Regions from separate parts of the Geodermatophilus sp. SYSU D00742 genome, predicted to be linked through region 4. Evidence: riboswitches for the same ligand, from Rfam matches in the RefSeq annotation. Region 4 holds a riboswitch; each other region holds the start of a gene.
What was found. Region 4 has a riboswitch for cyclic di-AMP ahead of ACI78V_RS05410 (M23 family metallopeptidase). Riboswitches for the same ligand answer to the same signal wherever they lie in the genome.
Positions count from the first base shown of each region.

Region 1 (4,201 bases), on a different contig from region 4:
GCCGGTCTCCTCCAGGCGTCGCAACCGGGCCTGGACCGTGGCCCGGGCGACCCCGAGCCGACGGGAGAGCTCGAGCACGCCGGCCCGCGGCTGTTCGGTCAGGGCGGTGAGCACCGCCAGGTCGAGCGCGTCGAGCTGCTGGGCCACCGCTCCTCCTCCGGCCGGACTGGTCGATCTGACCAGCTCGGGACCGCTGTGCGCACCTCGGCTGCCCCGATCGGCCAGCTCGGTCGAGCCATCTTGCCCACCACGGGCGCGCGGAGGTGGGCTGGACGCACCATCGGAGGAGAACGGACCACACGGGAGGGCGTCATGACCGACACGCAGCCCCGGGGGACCCTGGAGCAGGTCCTCACCGACGACGAGCGCCTGGCCGAGCTGAGCGCCGACCAGCTCCGGCAGCTCGTCGGCCTGGTCGAGCACGACCCGACCACCGACCCGTTCCCGGTCAGCGGCTGGGACGCCCTGGTCTGGGTCGCCGGCAACGCCACCCAGACCGCCCACTTCCTCCAGTCCGCGTTCGGGATGGAGCTGGTCGCCTACTCCGGGCCGGAGACGGGCAACCGGGACTCCCGCGGCTACGTGCTCCGCTCCGGCGCCGCCCGGTTCGTGGTCACGGGCGCCTACTCACCGGCCAGCCCGCTGGCCGACCACCACCGCCGGCACGGGGACGGCATCGTCGACATCGCCCTCGCCGTCCCCGACGTCGACCGGTGCGTCGCGCACGCCGCCGCGCAGGGAGCGACCGTCCTCGAGCCGCCGCACGACGTGGGCGACGAGCACGGCACCGTCCGGCTGGCCGCCGTCGCCACCTACGGCGACACCCGGCACACCCTCGTCGACCGCTCCCGCTACTCCGGCCCCTACCTGCCCGGCTACGTCGCGCGGACGTCGACCTACCAGCGGCGACCCGGTGCACCCCGGCGGCTGTTCCAGGCCGTCGACCACGTCGTCGGCAACGTCGAGCTGGGCGCGATGGACCACTGGGTGGACTTCTACCGCCGGGTCATGGGCTTCACGAACATGGCCGAGTTCATCGGCGAGGACATCGCCACCGACTACTCGGCGCTGATGAGCAAGGTCGTCGCCAACGGCAACCACCGGGTGAAGTTCCCGCTCAACGAGCCGGCGGCCGGGCGGAAGCGTTCCCAGATCGACGAGTACCTCGAGTTCTACGGCGGACCGGGCGTCCAGCACGTCGCCCTGGCCACCGGCGACATCCTCGCCAGCGTCGACGCGATGGTCGCCGAGGGCGTGGAGTTCCTCCCGACGCCGGACTCCTACTACGAGGACCCCGCCCTGCGCGCCCGCATCGGCACCGTCCGCGTGCCGGTGGAGGAGCTGCAGCGGCGCGGCATCCTGGTCGACCGCGACGAGGACGGCTACCTCCTGCAGATCTTCACCCGGCCCACCGGCGACCGTCCCACGGTGTTCTTCGAGCTCATCGAGCGGCACGGGTCCCTCGGCTTCGGCAAGGGGAACTTCAAGGCGTTGTTCGAGGCGATCGAGCGCGAGCAGGAACGCCGCGGCAACCTCTGAGGCAGCTCATGCCGGGCGGTGTCGTCACCCCGGGTGAGCACCGCCCGGGGTGTCCGCGCGTCCCCCTCGTCCGGTTTGTCGGTCTCGGGGCGCCGACCTAGCGTGACGGCGTCCGGACGGGCCGTTCCGTCACCCCCTGGTGACACCGGCCGGACGCCGCCGAACCCTGCGCCGGCCCGTTCCGCCGGCACCAGGGACCGGGGACCCACCGCAGTACTGGGGTGAAGCGTCCGCGGCCCGCCCGGGCCGCCGGACGCCGGGCGACTTCCCTCCCGAACCCGTCAGCTAACTCGGTAGGCGGCTGTGGAAGAGAGGACAGACCCGCCCACCATGGCGACGTCGCACGCCCCTGCCCGCGCGCTGCCCCGCATCCTGGTCGGCCTGGTCGCCGCCGGCGGGCTGACGCTCACCAGCCTCCCCGCCGCCTCCGCCTCCCCCGAGGACCCGGCCACCTCGCAGGAGGCCGCCGCACTCGTCGCGGCGAGGGCCCACGACCTGGAGGTCGTCACCGAGCAGTTCAACGAGGCGCGCGAGCGCCTGCGGGCCAGCCAGGACGCCGCGACCGCGGCCGGCGAGGAGCTGGCCGCCGCGGAGGCCGCGCTCGGTACCGCCCGCGAGCGGGTGCGCGCGGTGGCCCGCGGCGCCTTCACCGGGGACCGGCTCGGCACGCTGTCGGCCGTGCTCACCAGCGACTCCCCCGACGAGGTGCTCGACCGCGTCGGCACGCTGCAGACCATCGCCGACCACAACAACGGCGTCCTGGGCGGGGCCACGCAGGCCGCCGGTGACGCCGAGGCGGCCCGCACCGCCGCCGAGCAGGCGGCCGCCGACGCGCAGGCCCTGGTCGACCAGGTGGCGGCGCGGCAGGCCGACCTGGACCGGCAGGTCGCGCAGTTCCAGGCCGAGTACGACCGGCTGGTCGCCGAGGAGGAGCGCGCGGCGCGGGAGGCCGCCGAGCGCCGGGCGGCCGAGGAGGCGGCCGCTGCTGCCGCTGCGGCCGCGGCCGCCGCTGAGGCAGCGCCGGCACCGGCGCCCGCCGCGCCACCGGCCCCGGCGGCCGGGGCCGGCGCGCGGTCGGCCGCCGCTCCCGCGCCGGCCCCGGCGCCGACCGGCGCCGGCGGCAGCGCGGCCGCCCGGACCGCCGTCGACATGGCGCTGGCCCAGCGCGGCGACCCCTACGTCTGGGCCGCGGCGGGGCCGAACTCCTTCGACTGCTCGGGGCTGGTGCAGTACGCCTACGCCGCGGCGGGCATCAGCCTCCCGCACTCCAGCCGGATGCAGTCGGCGATGGGCACCCCGGTCTCCCGGTCGGCGCTGCAGCCCGGTGACCTGGTGTTCTTCTACAGCCCGGTCAGCCACGTCGGCATCTACGTCGGCAACGGGCAGATGGTGCACGCCTCCACCTACGGCCAGCCGGTGAAGGTCGCGTCGATCGACTCGATGGGCGGCTACAACAGCGCCCGCCGCATCGCCGGCTGACCCGCCCGTGGGGCGGAGACGGCCGTCCCCGCCCCACGGGGCTGTGCGTCAGTGGCCGCGGAAGGCCTCCTCGAGCCACCACGACGGCTCGTCCGCGGCCACCTTCGCGTCGATGAACAGCGGCGCCGTCCGCGGGCCGGCCACCCACTCGGCGACCGCGGCGAGGTCCTCCGCACCCCGCACGGTGACCCCCACGAAGCCGTGGCCGCGGGCGATCGCGGCCAGGTCGGTGTCGGGGAACCGCACGGTGTCCAGCGGCGCCCCCTCCGGCCCGAAGTGGTGCACCTCGGCGCCGTAGGCGGCGTCGTCGTAGACCACGACGACCATCGGCAGGCCCAGCCGGACCACCGTCTCCAGCTCCGACGCCCCCATGAGCGCGCCGCCGTCGCCCAGCGCGGCCACCGGCAGCCGGTCCGGCCGCGCCACGGCGGCCCCGATCGCCGAGGCCAGCCCCAGCCCCACGGACTGGAAGGCCTGGGTGAAGCAGAAGCCGTCCTCGTCGGGGACGTCGAGGAACATGCTCGGGTAGCCCATGAAGTTCCCCGAGTCGACGGCGACGACCCGCTCGGCCGGCAGCAGGTCGTCGAGCGCGATGGTCAGCGTGCGGGGGTCGATGCGGCCGGCGCCGCCGAGCGGGGTGAACGGCACGTCCCGCCACCGCACCCGCTCGGCGATCGACCGGCGCACGTCCGCGGTCCGGTAGCCGACGGCGGTCCCGTCCCCGAGCAGGGCGGCCGCCGCCTCCGCCGTCCGCCGGACGTCGCCGACCACGCCGAAGGTGAGGTCGCGGTGGACGCCCAGAGCCGTCGGGTCGTCGTCGACCTGGACGACGACGGCGTGGCGGCCGATGAGCCGGCCGTGCCGCATCGTCCACATGTTCAGCGCACACCCCCAGCCGACCACGAGGTCGGCGCCGGTGATCAGCTCCGCGGCCAGCGGTGAGGCGAAACCGCCGGAGACGTCCAGCGACCAGGGGTCCCCGGCGAACAGGCCCTTGGCCACCGCCGAGGTGGCCAGCAGGGCGCCGCAGCGCTCGGCCAGCGCCGCCAGCGCCGCGCGGGAGGCGGGACCGCGGGCGCCGCGGCCGGCCACGAACACCGGCCGCCGCGCGTGCCGCAGCGCGTGCGCCAGCCGCTCCACGTGCTCGGGCGTGACCACCGGCTCCGGTGGCGACGGCACCGGC
Region 1 covers NZ_JBJGYJ010000041.1:14,582-18,782, forward strand. The annotation lists gene ACI78V_RS20600 (Lrp/AsnC family transcriptional regulator) at 1-147, opposite strand, end outside; gene hppD (4-hydroxyphenylpyruvate dioxygenase) at 313-1,539, shown strand; cyclic di-AMP (ydaO/yuaA leader) riboswitch at 1,712-1,854, shown strand; gene ACI78V_RS20610 (C40 family peptidase) at 1,870-3,018, shown strand; gene ACI78V_RS20615 (thiamine pyrophosphate-binding protein) at 3,067-4,201, opposite strand, start outside.
Region 1: another riboswitch for cyclic di-AMP. It lies ahead of ACI78V_RS20610 (C40 family peptidase); the one in region 4 lies ahead of ACI78V_RS05410 (M23 family metallopeptidase).

Region 2 (4,201 bases), on a different contig from region 4:
GCATGCAGGCGGCGCCCCGCCACCGCAACAGATGTCTAGGACGTCTGCCCGGCCGTGCCCCACGGCGCCGGGGTCGGCCCCGCGATGCCGCTCGCCGTGGACGACGTCGACGGCCCCCGGGCGCACCCTAGGGTCGGTACGTGGAGGTCTGGTTCAACCCGTCCTGTTCCAAGTGCCGCACCGCGCGCGACCGACTCGAGGAGGCCGGGGTCGAGTACACGCTGCGCCGCTACCTCGACGACCCGCCGAGCGAGGCGGAACTGCGCGCCGCACTCACCGCGCTCGCGCTGCAGCCGTGGGACGTGGCCCGGATGTCCGAGCCGCTCGCCCGCGAGCTCGGGCTCCGGGACATGCCCCGGGACGCCGACGCCTGGATCCGCCTGCTGGTGGAGCACCCGCGGCTGATCCAGCGCCCCATCGTGCTGACCGACGACGGCCGCGCCTGGGTCGCTCGCGACGACCAGACGCTGACCGAGGTGGTCACGGCCGCCCGCCACGCGGCCGGGCAGCCGTGACCGACGTGCTCCGGGCTCAGCCCCGGTAGTTCACGTGCACGTGGTCGAAGTGGTTGGCGGTCGGGCTGCCGCGGTCGGCCATCGGCTTCCAGGAGCCGTTGGGTGAGCTGAGCATCCGCTGCTTCCAGATGACGTACTCGACGCCGAGCTCGTTCCAGTGGGCGATGTGGTAGGCGGCGATCGCATCGCCCAGCGAGGAGCTGGTCATGTAGTCCAGCGCCAGGCCGGACGGGTGGCCGCCGGGGTCCGCCGCGCTGGGCCGGGTGCCGCCGATGGTGATCCCGGCGGCGCCGGGCACGTTGCTGACCACCGCGTTGGCGGCCGCCTGCGCGGCGGGCCTGGTGGCCCCTGCGGTGTTGGTGATGCGGGCGACCGTGGTCGCCGCGACGCTGCCCGACGCGGCGGCGGCGGTGGGCGCGGACCCCGCGGAGCGCGGCGGCGCGGCCGCGGCGGCCCTCGCGGCCTCGGCGGACTGCGCAGCCGCAGCCGCCTCGGCGGCCCGCGCGGCCTCGGCGGCGCGCGCGGCCTCGGCGGCCGCGGCCTCGGCGGCGGCGCGGGCGGCGGCCTCCGCCTCGGCTCTCCGGCGGTCGAGCTCGGCCTGGTCGGCGGCGGCCTGGACCTGCTGCGCGGCGGTCTGCTCGGCCTCGCGGGTGCTGCGGCTGGCGGTCAGCTGCTCGAGCGGCTGGAGGTCCGGCGTCGCCTCGGCCGGGGGGACGGAGTCGGCGGTCAGGCCCAGCTGCTGGGCGACGCTGACCGACTCCGACCGGCCGGCCTCGGCCTGCGCGGCCGGGTCCGCGCCGAACAGGACGCTGACCACGAGGGCGCCGGCGGTGGCCGCGCCCAGGTACAGGCCGGGACGGCGGACGGCCGACGGCGGACGGCGGTGCGAGCGGGTCGACGAGCCGCGGCGGCCGGACGTGGTGGTGCGGGGGTCCATGGGGCGGTGTGCTCCGAGGTGTGCGGGCGCAGCGGCACGCGCGGGGGCGCGGCGGGCTGCGAGGGGTGAGCGGGCGGTGAGGGCTGCGGTCGTCAGCAGGCCGGGGCGGGTCACCGGGGAAGCGGCGGTCGGCCGGTCGAGCGAGGGTGCTCGGGGGTGGACCCGCGGGGAGGCGTGCGTCAGTGACGGTCGCGCGCGGTCAGCTGCGCGGGCGCACCCTGTTCCGGCGGTACCGGGTCGGGCAGGGTCGTGCTGCAGGGCAGGGGCGCGCCATCCGGCCGCTCTCCGTTCTTCCGATGGCCGCCTACCGAGTTAGCTGACGGGTTCGGGCGGGAAGCAGCCCTACCTCTCCGGACGTGGGCCCGGGAGTGGATTCACCCCAGTACTGCGATGGGTCCCCGGCTCGCCCCGGAGGGCGACTCGGCGGCGTCCGTTCGGGTGCCCCGGGCGGGGCGTGACGATCGACCGGACTCACCCACCGTAACCGCCGTTATGCAGTTGTGACAATCGTGAGCCGTCGGTTCGTCGGGTGATGCACGTCGCGGAGCGCCCGGTCGACGGCCGGGACGTGTAGGGCGCCGGCGCGTCAGCGTCCCTCGACGACGGCGTAGGCCGGCCGGCCGGTCCGCGCCCACGTGACGACGTTCTCCGCCGCCTTGCGCCGCAGCTCCACCTCCGCCTGCGCCGAGTACCAGGCGACGTGCGGTGTCAGCAGGGCGCGCGGGTGGCCGAGCAGCGGATGACCGGCCGGCGGTGGCTCCTCCGGCAGGACGTCGAGGGCGGTCCCGGCCAGTCGCCCGTCCTCCAGCGCCCGGAGGACGGCGTCGAGGTCCACGAGACCTCCGCGGGCGGTGTTGACCAGGTAGGACGCGGGCGGCAGCCGGGCCAGCAGGTCCTCCCCCACGAGGCCCCGTGTCTCCGGGGTCAGGGGCAGGTGCAGCGTCACCGCGTTGCTGCGGGCGAAGAGCTCCTCCGGCCCGACCCGCTCGACGCCGGGCGGCCACGCGTCGTCCGGGAGGTGCGGGTCGTAGCCCACGCAGCCCCCGAACCACGGCGCCGCCCGCTCCATCGTCGTCCGCCCGATGCGGCCGAGACCGACGACGCCGAGGGTCAGCGCGCCGGGGCGCGGGAGGACCCCGCCGGCCCGGTGGTCCCAGTTCCCGGCGCGCACCTGCCGGTCGTGCTCGGGGAGGTTGCGCAGCAGCGCGAGCAGCATCGCCACCGCGTGCAGCGCGACCTCGGCGGTGCCGTAGTCGGGCACGTTGCACACCCACACGCCCCGGCTGCGGGCGGCGTCGAGGTCCACCACGTCGACCCCGACGCCGTAGCGGCTCACCAGCCGCAGCCGCGGCAACGCCGCCAGGACCTCGGCGGTGATCGGCGCGTACTGCACGAGGACGGCGTCGACGTCCCCGGCGGCCGCGACGACGTCGGCCGGCGTCCGGCACTGCGCGGTGAGCAGCTCGTGCCCGGCGGCGCCGAGGACCTCGGCCTCGATGTCGAGCACCCCGTAGTCCGCGTCGGTGACGAGCACCCGCACCGGAGGAGCCTCCTTCAGCCGACGGGGACCGCCACGGCGCGCTCGGCGGCGGCCACGGCGTCGAACGACGGCGGGACGGGGACCAGCGGCGGGCGCACGGTCCCCATCCGGTGCCCGTGGCGCGCCTCGGCGACCCGCTTGAGCACCCCGGGACCGGCGTACTGCTTGGTCATCGCCCGGACCTGCTGGAGGTGGGCCGACAACGAGGCCGCCTCCGCCGGCCGGCCGCCGCGGACGTGCCCGTAGAGCGCGACGACCTGCTCGGGGACGATGTTGGCCAGGGCGGAGATCGAGCCGGTGGCGCTGAGCAGGCGGGCCGGCAGGTCGTCCTCGGTGCCGACGAGCACGCCCTTGCCCGCCGCGTGCACGGCCTCGGCGTAGCCGGGCTCGCCGCCGGAGTCCTTCACCCCCCACACCGGCAGGGCGGCCACCAGCTCGGCCGGGACGGGCACCGCGTACTTGGGGATGTGGTAGGCGACGACCGGGTGGCGGGTGGCGGCCAGCACGCGCTCGTAGAACACCCGCAGGCCCTCGGCCGCCACCGGCCGGAAGTAGTAGGGCGGCAGCACCATCACCGCGCGGACCGGCAGGTCCTGCAGCTCGGCGAGCAGGTCGAGGGTGTCCGGCAGGTTCCCCTCGGCGACCGTCGGGACGACGTGCAGCGGGCCCGCCGCCGGCAGCAGGGCCGCGAGGACCGCCCGCTTCTCCCGCGGGGACACCGAGGGTCCCTCCCCGTTCGTGCCGAACGGGATGACGCCGGTGACCCCGTGCCCGGCGAGCCACTGCACGTGGGCGAGGTAGGAGTCGACGTCGATGGTGAAGCGCTCGTCGTCGCGGAAGGGCGTCACGGCGGCGACGTAGACACCCTCGAGGACGCCGGCGGGGTCGTCCGGCTGCATCGTCATCTCCCGAGGTCGACGGTCCGGTCCAGGAACGCGGTGAGCTCGCGGCGGCTGGGCAGGCCCTCGTAGTCGCCCAGGTTCTGCACGCAGAAGGCGCCCATGGCGTTGGCGGTGCGCAGCCGGCCCGCCGGGTCCAGGCCCCACAGCGTCGCGGCGAGGTAGCCGGCGGCGAAGGCGTCGCCCGCGCCGATGGGGTCGACCTGGCGCGCCGGGAACCCCGGGGCGGTCAGGCGCCGGCCGTCCACCACGGCCGCGCAGCCGCGCGCACCGAGCTTGAGCACCACCTCGGCGGGCCCGGCGTCGGCGA
Region 2 covers NZ_JBJGYJ010000019.1:46,046-50,246, forward strand. The annotation lists gene ACI78V_RS14340 (ArsC/Spx/MgsR family protein) at 141-515, shown strand; gene ACI78V_RS14345 (hypothetical protein) at 532-1,452, opposite strand; cyclic di-AMP (ydaO/yuaA leader) riboswitch at 1,739-1,888, opposite strand; gene ACI78V_RS14350 (C-terminal binding protein) at 2,039-2,992, opposite strand; gene ACI78V_RS14355 (dihydrodipicolinate synthase family protein) at 3,007-3,891, opposite strand; gene ACI78V_RS14360 (sugar kinase) at 3,894-4,201, opposite strand, start outside.
Region 2: another riboswitch for cyclic di-AMP. It lies ahead of ACI78V_RS14345 (hypothetical protein); the one in region 4 lies ahead of ACI78V_RS05410 (M23 family metallopeptidase).

Region 3 (4,201 bases), on a different contig from region 4:
ACGGACACCCACGGCACCACCTGACCGGTCGCGGGCACCGCGGCCGGGCGGTCAGGTGCCGCGGAGCAGCTCGTCGAACGGCGTGAAGTCGGTGAACGGGTCCGCCGGGCGGGCCGAGGCGGGCCGGCCGGCGACCAGGTCGGCCAGCTCGCCGGCGGCGCGCTCGACGCGGACGGCCAGCGCCCGGTCGACGCCTCCGTCGCCGGCCCAGTCCTCGGGGGCGGCGAACACCCCGGTGGGGACGGCGATGGCGCGCAGGTAGGCGAACAGCGGCCGCATCGCGTGCTCGATGACCAGCGAGTGCCGCGCGGTGCCGGCGGTGGCGCCGAGCAGCACGGGCTTGCCGGTCAGCGACTCCCTGTCCAGGACGTCGAAGAAGGTCTTGAACAGGCCGCTGTAGGAGCCGGAGAACACCGGGGTGACGGCGATCAGCCCGTCGGCGCCGACGACGGTGTCGATCGCCGTCTGCAGCGACTCGTTCGCGAACCCGGTCACCAGGTCGTCGGCGAGGTGGCGGGCGTGCGTGCGCAGCTCCACGACCTCGACCGTGGCGTCGTCGCCCCGCGTCCGCAGGGCGTCGACGGTGGCGGTGGTGAGCCGGTCGGCCAGCAGCCGGGTGGACGACGGCGTGCCCAGCCCGGCGCTGACGACGGCGAGGGTGCGGGTGGTCATCGGGCCGGCACCTCCTCGGCGGTGCGCCCGGTGACGTCGTCGCCGGCGGCGTGCACGGTCGGGTCCTGCGCCCCGCCGCGGGCGGCGACCCGGGCGGCGTGGGTCGGGGCGTCGGGCACGTGCGCCGGCTTCAGGGCGGCGAACTCCCGGCGCAGCACGGGCACGACCTCCTCGCCGAGGATGTCCAGCTGCTCGAGCACGGTCTTCAGCGGCAGGCCGGCGTGGTCGATGAGGAACAGCTGCCGCTGGTAGTCCCCGACGTAGTCGCGGAAGCCCAGCGTGCGCTCGATGACCTGCTGCGGGCTGCCGACGGTCAGCGGCGTCTCGCGGGAGAAGTCCTCCAGCGAGGGGCCGTGGCCGTAGACCGGCGCGTTGTCGAAGTACGGACGGAACTCGGCGATCGCGTCCTGGCTGTTGCGCCGCATGAACACCTGCCCGCCCAGGCCGACGATCGCCTGGTCGGCGGCCCCGTGGCCGTGGTGCTCGTAGCGCTGCCGGTAGAACTCGACCATCCGCTGGGTGTGCTGCGGCGGCCAGAAGATGTGGTTGTGGAAGAAGCCGTCGCCGTAGTAGGCGGCCTGCTCGGCGATCTGCGGCGAGCGGATGGAGCCGTGCCACACGAACGGCGGCACCCCGTCCAGCGGGCGCGGGGTGGAGGTGAAGCCCTGCAGCGGGGTGCGGTACTGCCCCGACCAGGTGACGACGTCGGTGTCCCACAGCTGGCGCAGCAGCGCGTAGTTCTCCACGGCCAGCGGGATGCCGTCGCGGATGTCCTTGCCGAACCACGGGTAGACCGGGCCGGTGTTGCCGCGGCCCATCATCAGGTCCACCCGGCCGCCGGCCAGGTGCTGCAGCATCGCGTAGTCCTCGGCGATCTTCACCGGGTCGTTGGTGGTGATCAGCGTGGTCGCCGTCGACAGCTGCAGCGTGCGCGTCCGGGCGGCGATGTAGGCCAGCGTGGTGGTGGGGGAGGACGAGAAGAACGGCGGGTTGTGGTGCTCGCCCAGGGCGAAGACGTCGAGCCCGACCTCCTCGGCCTTCTGCGCGATGGTGACGACCGCCTGGATCCGCTCCGCCTCGCTGGGCGTGCGGCCGGTCGTGGGGTCGGTCGTGATGTCGCTGACCGAGAAGATCCCGAACTGCATCTCGTGCTCCAAGTGGTTGAGAGCGCAACTACTGCTGCGTGCAACACTGCCGGCCCCGCCGTATTCCGGTGCTGCCGGCACCCCGCCGCGACGAGGGTCACGCAACCGGTGGGGCGGCTGGGATTGTCACAGGACGGTAACGGCGCCTACGGTGGAGGGGTCCGGTCGGTCGTCTGGTCCCCAGCCGGGGAGCCTGACCGGGCGCCGCCGAGTCGTGTCCGCGCACCGCGGGCGTGAGCCGGGGACCCACCGTAGTACCGGGGTGAATCCTGCTCCCGAGCAGGTAGGGCACCTTCCCGCCCGAACCCGTCAGCTAACTCGGTAGGCGGCCTTGGAAGGAACGGAGAGCATCCGCATGCCTCCCACGGGCCCACCCGGCTCGCAGGGACACCCGGCCACGCGCACCTCGCGCCCCTTCCTCGGCCTGCTGGTCCCACCTCGCCGTTGACCGGCCGCGCGCGTCCCTGACCGCCGCCGGCACCCCTCCCGAAGACCGCCGCGTCCCGGGCTGCCCTCCGCACCGGAGCGGCCGGCCCGCGTGCGCCCTCGCGCCCCGGAGCACCCTCCTCGATGACCGACCGCACCCAGCAGTTCCCCGCCGTCGACGCCGCCACCCCGGCCGCCGACGCCGCCCCCACCACCGATCCGTCCCGTCGCCGCCTGCGGCTGCCGGCCCAGGGGCGCCGCCCGGCGTTCTTCCTGGCCGCTGCCGCCGCCGGCGCCATCGTCGTCAACGTCCTGGCCACCGGCCAGCCCGACGCCGAGGCCGAGACCGCGACCCGGAGCGTGTCGGTGAGCGTGGCCGAGCAGCTCGGCATCGCCGCCGACGCCCCGGCCGGCGCCGCCCCCGCGGCCACCCCGGGCGCCGCCGACCTCGCCCCGCTGCAGGAGCTCGCCGCCTCGCGCAGCGAGCGGGAGGCCGCCCAGGTCAGCGCCGCCCAGGCGCAGGCCGCGGCCGACCAGGCCGAGCTGGACCGCCAGGCCGCCGAGCGGGCGGCGGCCGAGCGCGCCGCCGCGGAGGCCGCCGCCGCCGAGCAGGCCGCCCGGGAGGCCGCCGAGCGCGAGGCCGCCGAGCGCGCCGCCGCCGAGCGGGCGGCCGCGGCCCCCGCGCCTGCGTCCGCGCCGGCGCCGAGCAGCGGCGGGTCCGCCGCTCCCCGCGGCTCCTTCAAGGAGTACGCGATGTCCAAGGTCGGCAGCGCCCAGCAGTTCAGCTGCCTGGAGAACCTGTGGGGCAAGGAGAGCGGCTGGAACCCCAACGCGCAGAACCCCACCAGCACCGCCTACGGCATCCCGCAGTTCCTGAACTCCACCTGGGCCGGCACCGGGATCGCCAAGACCTCCGACGGCTACCGCCAGATCGACGCCGGGCTGATCTACATCGAGAACCGGTACGGCAGCCCCTGTGGCGCGTGGGCGCACTCGCAGGCCCACAACTGGTACTGATCCCCGCCCGGGGCCGATCCGGGTGCCCGGCTCGAGGGGTCGTCCTGACGGACGGCCCCTCGAGCCGTCTCCGGGTCCGGGTCGCCCCTGGGTACGGTGCCGGAGGCGATGGGGGAGGTGGGTGGTGAGGGTCGTCCCCTCCGGCTTCGTCCGCGCCCACACCCGGGTCCGGCGTCCGTCGTCGGTCCCGGAGGTCCGGCTGCACGTGGCCGATGACGTGGTCGCCCTCTGGGAGGCGATGGAGACCGAGGACGGCGGCGCCGGCGAGGCGCCGCCCTTCTGGGCCGCGGCCTGGCCGGGTGGGCAGGCGCTGGCGCGCTTCGTCCTGGACCGGCCCGAGGTCGTCGCGGGGCGCGCGGTGCTCGACCTCGGCTCCGGCAGCGGCCTGGTGGCCCTGGCCGCCCGGCTGGCCGGCGCCCGCTGGGTGCTGGCCAGCGACGTCGACCCGTTCAGCCGCACCGCGATCGGCGTCAACGCGGTCCTCAACGGCATCGACGCGGTGAGCGTGACCGGCGACGTCCTGGGCCGGGAGCTCTCCGGCATCGACGTCGTCCTGGCCGGGGACGTCTGCTACGACCGCGAGATGACCGAGCGGGTGCTGCCGTTCCTCGACCGCGCCGCCGCCGGTGGGGTCGAGGTGTACGTCGGTGACCCGGGCCGGCCGTACCTGCCGCACGAGCGGCTGGCTGCCGCCGCGGTCTACGAGATCACCGAGACCGAGGGTCCGGGGCTGCGGCGGACGACGGTCTGGCGGCTGCCGTGACCGGCCCGGCGCCGGCGCGTGACCGTGGCCGCCGGGCGCGCCGGCCCTCCGGGGACGACCGCGAGCGGGCCATCTTGGCGACCGCGGAGGCACTGCTCGCCGAGCGGCCGCTGGCCGAGATCTCCGTCGACGACCTCGCCCGCGGCGCCGGGATCTCCCGGCCGACGTTCTACTTCTA
Region 3 covers NZ_JBJGYJ010000015.1:19,248-23,448, reverse strand. The annotation lists gene ACI78V_RS12290 (AmiS/UreI family transporter) at 1-24, shown strand, start outside; gene ACI78V_RS12285 (FMN reductase) at 52-672, opposite strand; gene ACI78V_RS12280 (LLM class flavin-dependent oxidoreductase) at 669-1,817, opposite strand; cyclic di-AMP (ydaO/yuaA leader) riboswitch at 2,013-2,160, shown strand; gene ACI78V_RS12275 (aggregation-promoting factor C-terminal-like domain-containing protein) at 2,388-3,260, shown strand; gene ACI78V_RS12270 (class I SAM-dependent methyltransferase) at 3,385-4,023, shown strand; gene ACI78V_RS12265 (TetR/AcrR family transcriptional regulator) at 4,020-4,201, shown strand, end outside.
Region 3: another riboswitch for cyclic di-AMP. It lies ahead of ACI78V_RS12275 (aggregation-promoting factor C-terminal-like domain-containing protein); the one in region 4 lies ahead of ACI78V_RS05410 (M23 family metallopeptidase).

Region 4 (4,201 bases):
GCGACGCGCGCGGAGGTGCTGGCCGCCGTGCGACGCAACCGGGACGCCACCGCCCGCTACCTGGCCGACGAGCCGCTGGAGCTGGACACCGCGCCGGCGGTCGCGGTCGTGGGCACCCTGCCCCTCCTCAGCGTGGTGCTGGGCCAGGCCTACGAGCTCGCGGTGCACGACCTGGACCTCGCCGACGGCGGCGCCCCGCCGGTACCCGGCCCGGTCCTGCAGGCGGGCCTCGCGGCCCTGGCGGACGTGACCGGCGCGCTCGCCGCGTCCGCCGGCATCACCGGGGGCGCCACGCTGGCGACGCCGGAGGGTGGTTGGACGTTCGCCGCGGACGCCGCCGGCTGGACGGTGCGGCGGGTGGGGCCGGGGGCACCCCGGGGCACGGCCGTCGAGGCCCCGGCGGACGTGCTGCTCGAGGCGGCGTCCGGGCGGGTCAACCCGGTGGCGGCACTGGCCCGGCGACGGTTGCGGGTGCACGAGCTGGGCGGGTTGCTGGCGCTGGCGCCGGTCGTCCAGGCCGCGCCCGGCATCCCCGGCGGGCCGATCCTGCACCTGGCCGCGCAGACGCTCGGCGGTGTGGGCGGGCTGGTCGGCCGGCTCCGCGGCCGCCGCTGACCACGGCCGGCACCGATCGCGACCGCCGCCGCAGCCGACCGCGCGACGGCCCTCCGTCCCCCGGACGTGCGACGGCCCGCGGCCACCGGGGCATCCCGGTGGCCGCGGGCCGCACGACGAGCCGCTGGAGCTCAGCAGCCGCCACCCAGGCTGATGCCGTGCTGGGCGAGCCACGGCATGGGGTTGACCCGGTTGGCGTACAGGCCGCCCTGGTGCACCTCGAAGTGCAGGTGCGGCCCGGTGGACTGGCCGCGGTTGCCGACCTCGGCGATCTGCTGGCCGGCGGCGACCACCTGGCCGGCGCTGACGAAGAACTGGTTCACGTGACCGTAGAGGGTGATCTGGCCGTCGGCGTGCTGCACGTACACGGCCAGACCGAAGCCGCTCGCGGGGCCGGCCTGCAGGACCACGCCGCCCTCGGGCACGTGGATCGGGGTGCCGATGGGGGCGGCGATGTCGACGCCCTGGTGCATGGTGCCCCAGCGCGCGCCGTAGCAGGAGGTGAGCCGGCCGGCGGTCGGCATGCCGGTGGTGCCCTGCGCACGGGCGTCGAGGCGGGCGGTGAAGGCGGCGGCCGGGTCAGCGGCTCCCTGCGAGGCCAGCAGCCGCTCACCGGCGGCGCGGTGCTGCTCGTCGAGCGCGGCCTTCTCGGCGGCGACGGCGTCGTACTCCGCCTGCGCCTGGGCGAGGTGGGTGTTGGCGGCGGCCTCGGCCTCGGTGGCGACGCGGGCCGCCTCGTCGAGCCGGGCGACCGCGGCGCGGGCGGCCCGGTCGGCCTCCTCGACCCGCTGCTCGACGGCCAGGAACTCGGTCAGCCGGGCGGCGCGCTGCTCGCCGAGGACGTCCATCGTCGCGGCCTGCTGCAGGAGCTCGGTGGGGCTCTGGGCGTCGAGGATGAGCTCGATGTCGCCGTAGCGGTTCTCGGCACCCATGTACGCCTCGCGGCCGAGCGTGGCGATGTCCTCCTCGGCGGTGGCGACGTCGGCCTGGGCGGTGGCGAGCTCGGCGGCGGTCGCGTCGGCCTCGGCCTGGGCGGTCGCCAGCTCCGCGCGGGCCACCAGGGCGGCGTCCGCCGCGGCCTCGGCCTCCACGGTCATCCGCTGCAGCTTCTCCTCCGCGGCGGTGACCAGCTGCTCGATGCGGGCGACCTCGGCGGCCAGCTGCTCCTGTTCGGAGGTCCCGGCGACGGTCGGGGCGGCGAGCGCGGCAGGGGTGCCGGCGAGCAGGCCCCCGACCACGGCGGCGACGACGACGGCCCGGCGGGGGGCACGCAGGAACCGGTGGACCGGGCCCACGCGGGCAGGCAGGGTCTTCAGGTGGTGCAGGGTCGCCAAGGCGACGGTTCTCCCATCCTCGCAACCGCCTACCGAGTTAGCTGACGGGTTCGGGCCGGACGGCGCCCTACCCGCCTGCGCCCCCTGCGCAGGCAGGACTCACCCCAGTGGAACGGTGGGTCCCCGGTCCGTCTCGGCCCCCGGAGGGGCGTCGGCGGTTCGGCGGGGCCCGGCCGGTGCCCTCGTGTGTCGAGGAGCGGAGCCCGGCGAGGCCGTCGGGAAAGCTACTACGGGTCACCCCCATCGGTCACGATCGAGTAACACACCCCGCGCGCCTTCTTGCCCGAAGGGGTGACATCCGATACGAGGCGTCACTACTCGACCCCGCAGCGCTCACCATCCGCGAACGGCGATGCAGTGCCCGCGGCTTCGCGCTGACCTGCGCGGACACCGCCCCATCCGGGCCCAGGAGGCGCGCCGATACCCATCGGTCCATCCGTGACACCACCGCGGGGTGCCACTTGTGAGATGTCGCCCACCCTGGCCCGGCACGCCGGTGCGACACGCCGGAGGCCGCCCGCCCGGAGGGCGGCACCTAGGGTCGTCCTGGACACCCGGCGGCCGGCGCCGGGCCCGGCGGGAGGCGTCTGTGACTGCCCGGAGCAAGGTGGCTGCCGGAGTCGGCGCGCTGGCGGTGGCCGGCGTGGTCGTGGTGGTCGCGAACTACGTACCGCCCAACGAGCGCGGCAGGGACGGCGCCGCGGGTGACCTGTCCGGCGCACTCGTCGGAGCCGGTGCCAGCAGCCAGCAGGCCGCGATGCAGGGGTGGACGGCGGGGTACGCGGCCGTGCAACCGGGCGTGACCGTCGACTACGACCCGGTGGGTTCCGGGGGTGGACGGGAGCAGTTCCTCGCCGGCGGCATCGACTTCGCGGGCTCGGACGCGCCGCTGGACGCCGACGAGCTGACCCAGGCCGCGCAGCGCTGCGGGGAGGCCGGCGTCTTCGAGCTGCCCAACTACATCGCCCCGATCGCCGTCGTCCACAACGTCCCGGGCGTGGACCGGCTGGACCTCTCCCCCACGACGCTGGCCGCGGTGTTCGCCGGCGTCGTCACCCGGTGGGACGACCCGGCGATCACCGCGGACAACCCGGGTGTCGCGCTGCCCTCGGCGGCCATCACGCCGGTGCACCGCAGCGACGAGTCGGGGACGACGGAGAACTTCACCGAGTACCTGGCTGCCGCCGGCGGTGGGGCCTGGCCACACGAGCCGGACGGCGAGTGGCCGCTCGGCGGCGGAGAGGCCGCGCAGGGCAACTCCGGCGTCGTGGCGGCGGTGGCCGGTGGCGAGGGCACGATCGGGTACGCCGACCTCTCGCAGGTCGGCGACCTCGGGGTGGTGCGGATCGGCGTCGGCGGGGAGTTCGTCGCGCCGACGGCGGAGGCCGCTGCAGCCGTCGTCGAGAGCTCCGCGACCCTGGAGGGCCGCGGGGAGTACGACTTCGCCCTCGAGCTGTCCCGGACGACCAGCGGAACGGGCCAGTACCCGATCGTGCTGGTCAGCTACCACGTCGGCTGCGTCGAGTACGAGGACCAGCAGACCGCCGAGCTCGTCGCCGACTTCCTGCGCTACGTGGTGAGCGAGGAGGGGCAGGCCGCAGCCGCCGAGGTCGCCGGCTCGGCCCCCGTCTCCGACGCCCTACGCGCGCAGGCCATGACGGCGATCGACGCGATCCGCAGCGCCTCCTGACAGGGAGGGCACCCCTGGGCCGCCATCTGGCAGGCTGGGGTGCACCGGGGCGGTAGCTCAGCCGGTCAGAGCATGGGACTCATAATCCCTGGGTCGTGGGTTCGAGCCCCACCCGCCCCACCGATTTCCACCACCGGTTCCTTGTTCTGGACGGTGCCGCCGGTGCACCTCGGTCGGCATCGAGCACACACATGGCACCTGTCGGTCATCGTGCCGTGGCGGGGCGAGTGCCCAGGTGATCGGCAGGCCGGCCGGTGTGCAGATCAGGTGCAGCCGCAGTCCAGAACCAGCGCGAGTGCGACGGGCAGTAGCCGTAGCCGGCGGTACCGGCCAGGTCCGAGCGCCGCGCGGTCGGGCGGGAGCGGGCGCACTCGACCGGGGTGGAGTCGACCAGCCAGACCGGATCGGTCCACAGGTCGATGTCGGAGGCCAGCAGCCGGATCACCCGCTTGAGCAGCGGCAGGGCAGCCCGCAGTCGGCTGGCCGAGTGAGAGGGCGACCGCACTGCCTCCGGCCGCACACAGGCATCGGCCGACCGCGACCGCCCTCGGCGCTCCGGCGG
Region 4 covers NZ_JBJGYJ010000005.1:127,428-131,628, forward strand. The annotation lists gene ACI78V_RS05405 (maleylpyruvate isomerase N-terminal domain-containing protein) at 1-615, shown strand, start outside; gene ACI78V_RS05410 (M23 family metallopeptidase) at 747-1,949, opposite strand; cyclic di-AMP (ydaO/yuaA leader) riboswitch at 1,961-2,110, opposite strand; gene pstS (phosphate ABC transporter substrate-binding protein PstS) at 2,539-3,639, shown strand; tRNA gene ACI78V_RS05420 (tRNA-Ile) at 3,686-3,759, shown strand; partial or broken gene ACI78V_RS05425 (IS982 family transposase) at 3,812-4,117, opposite strand.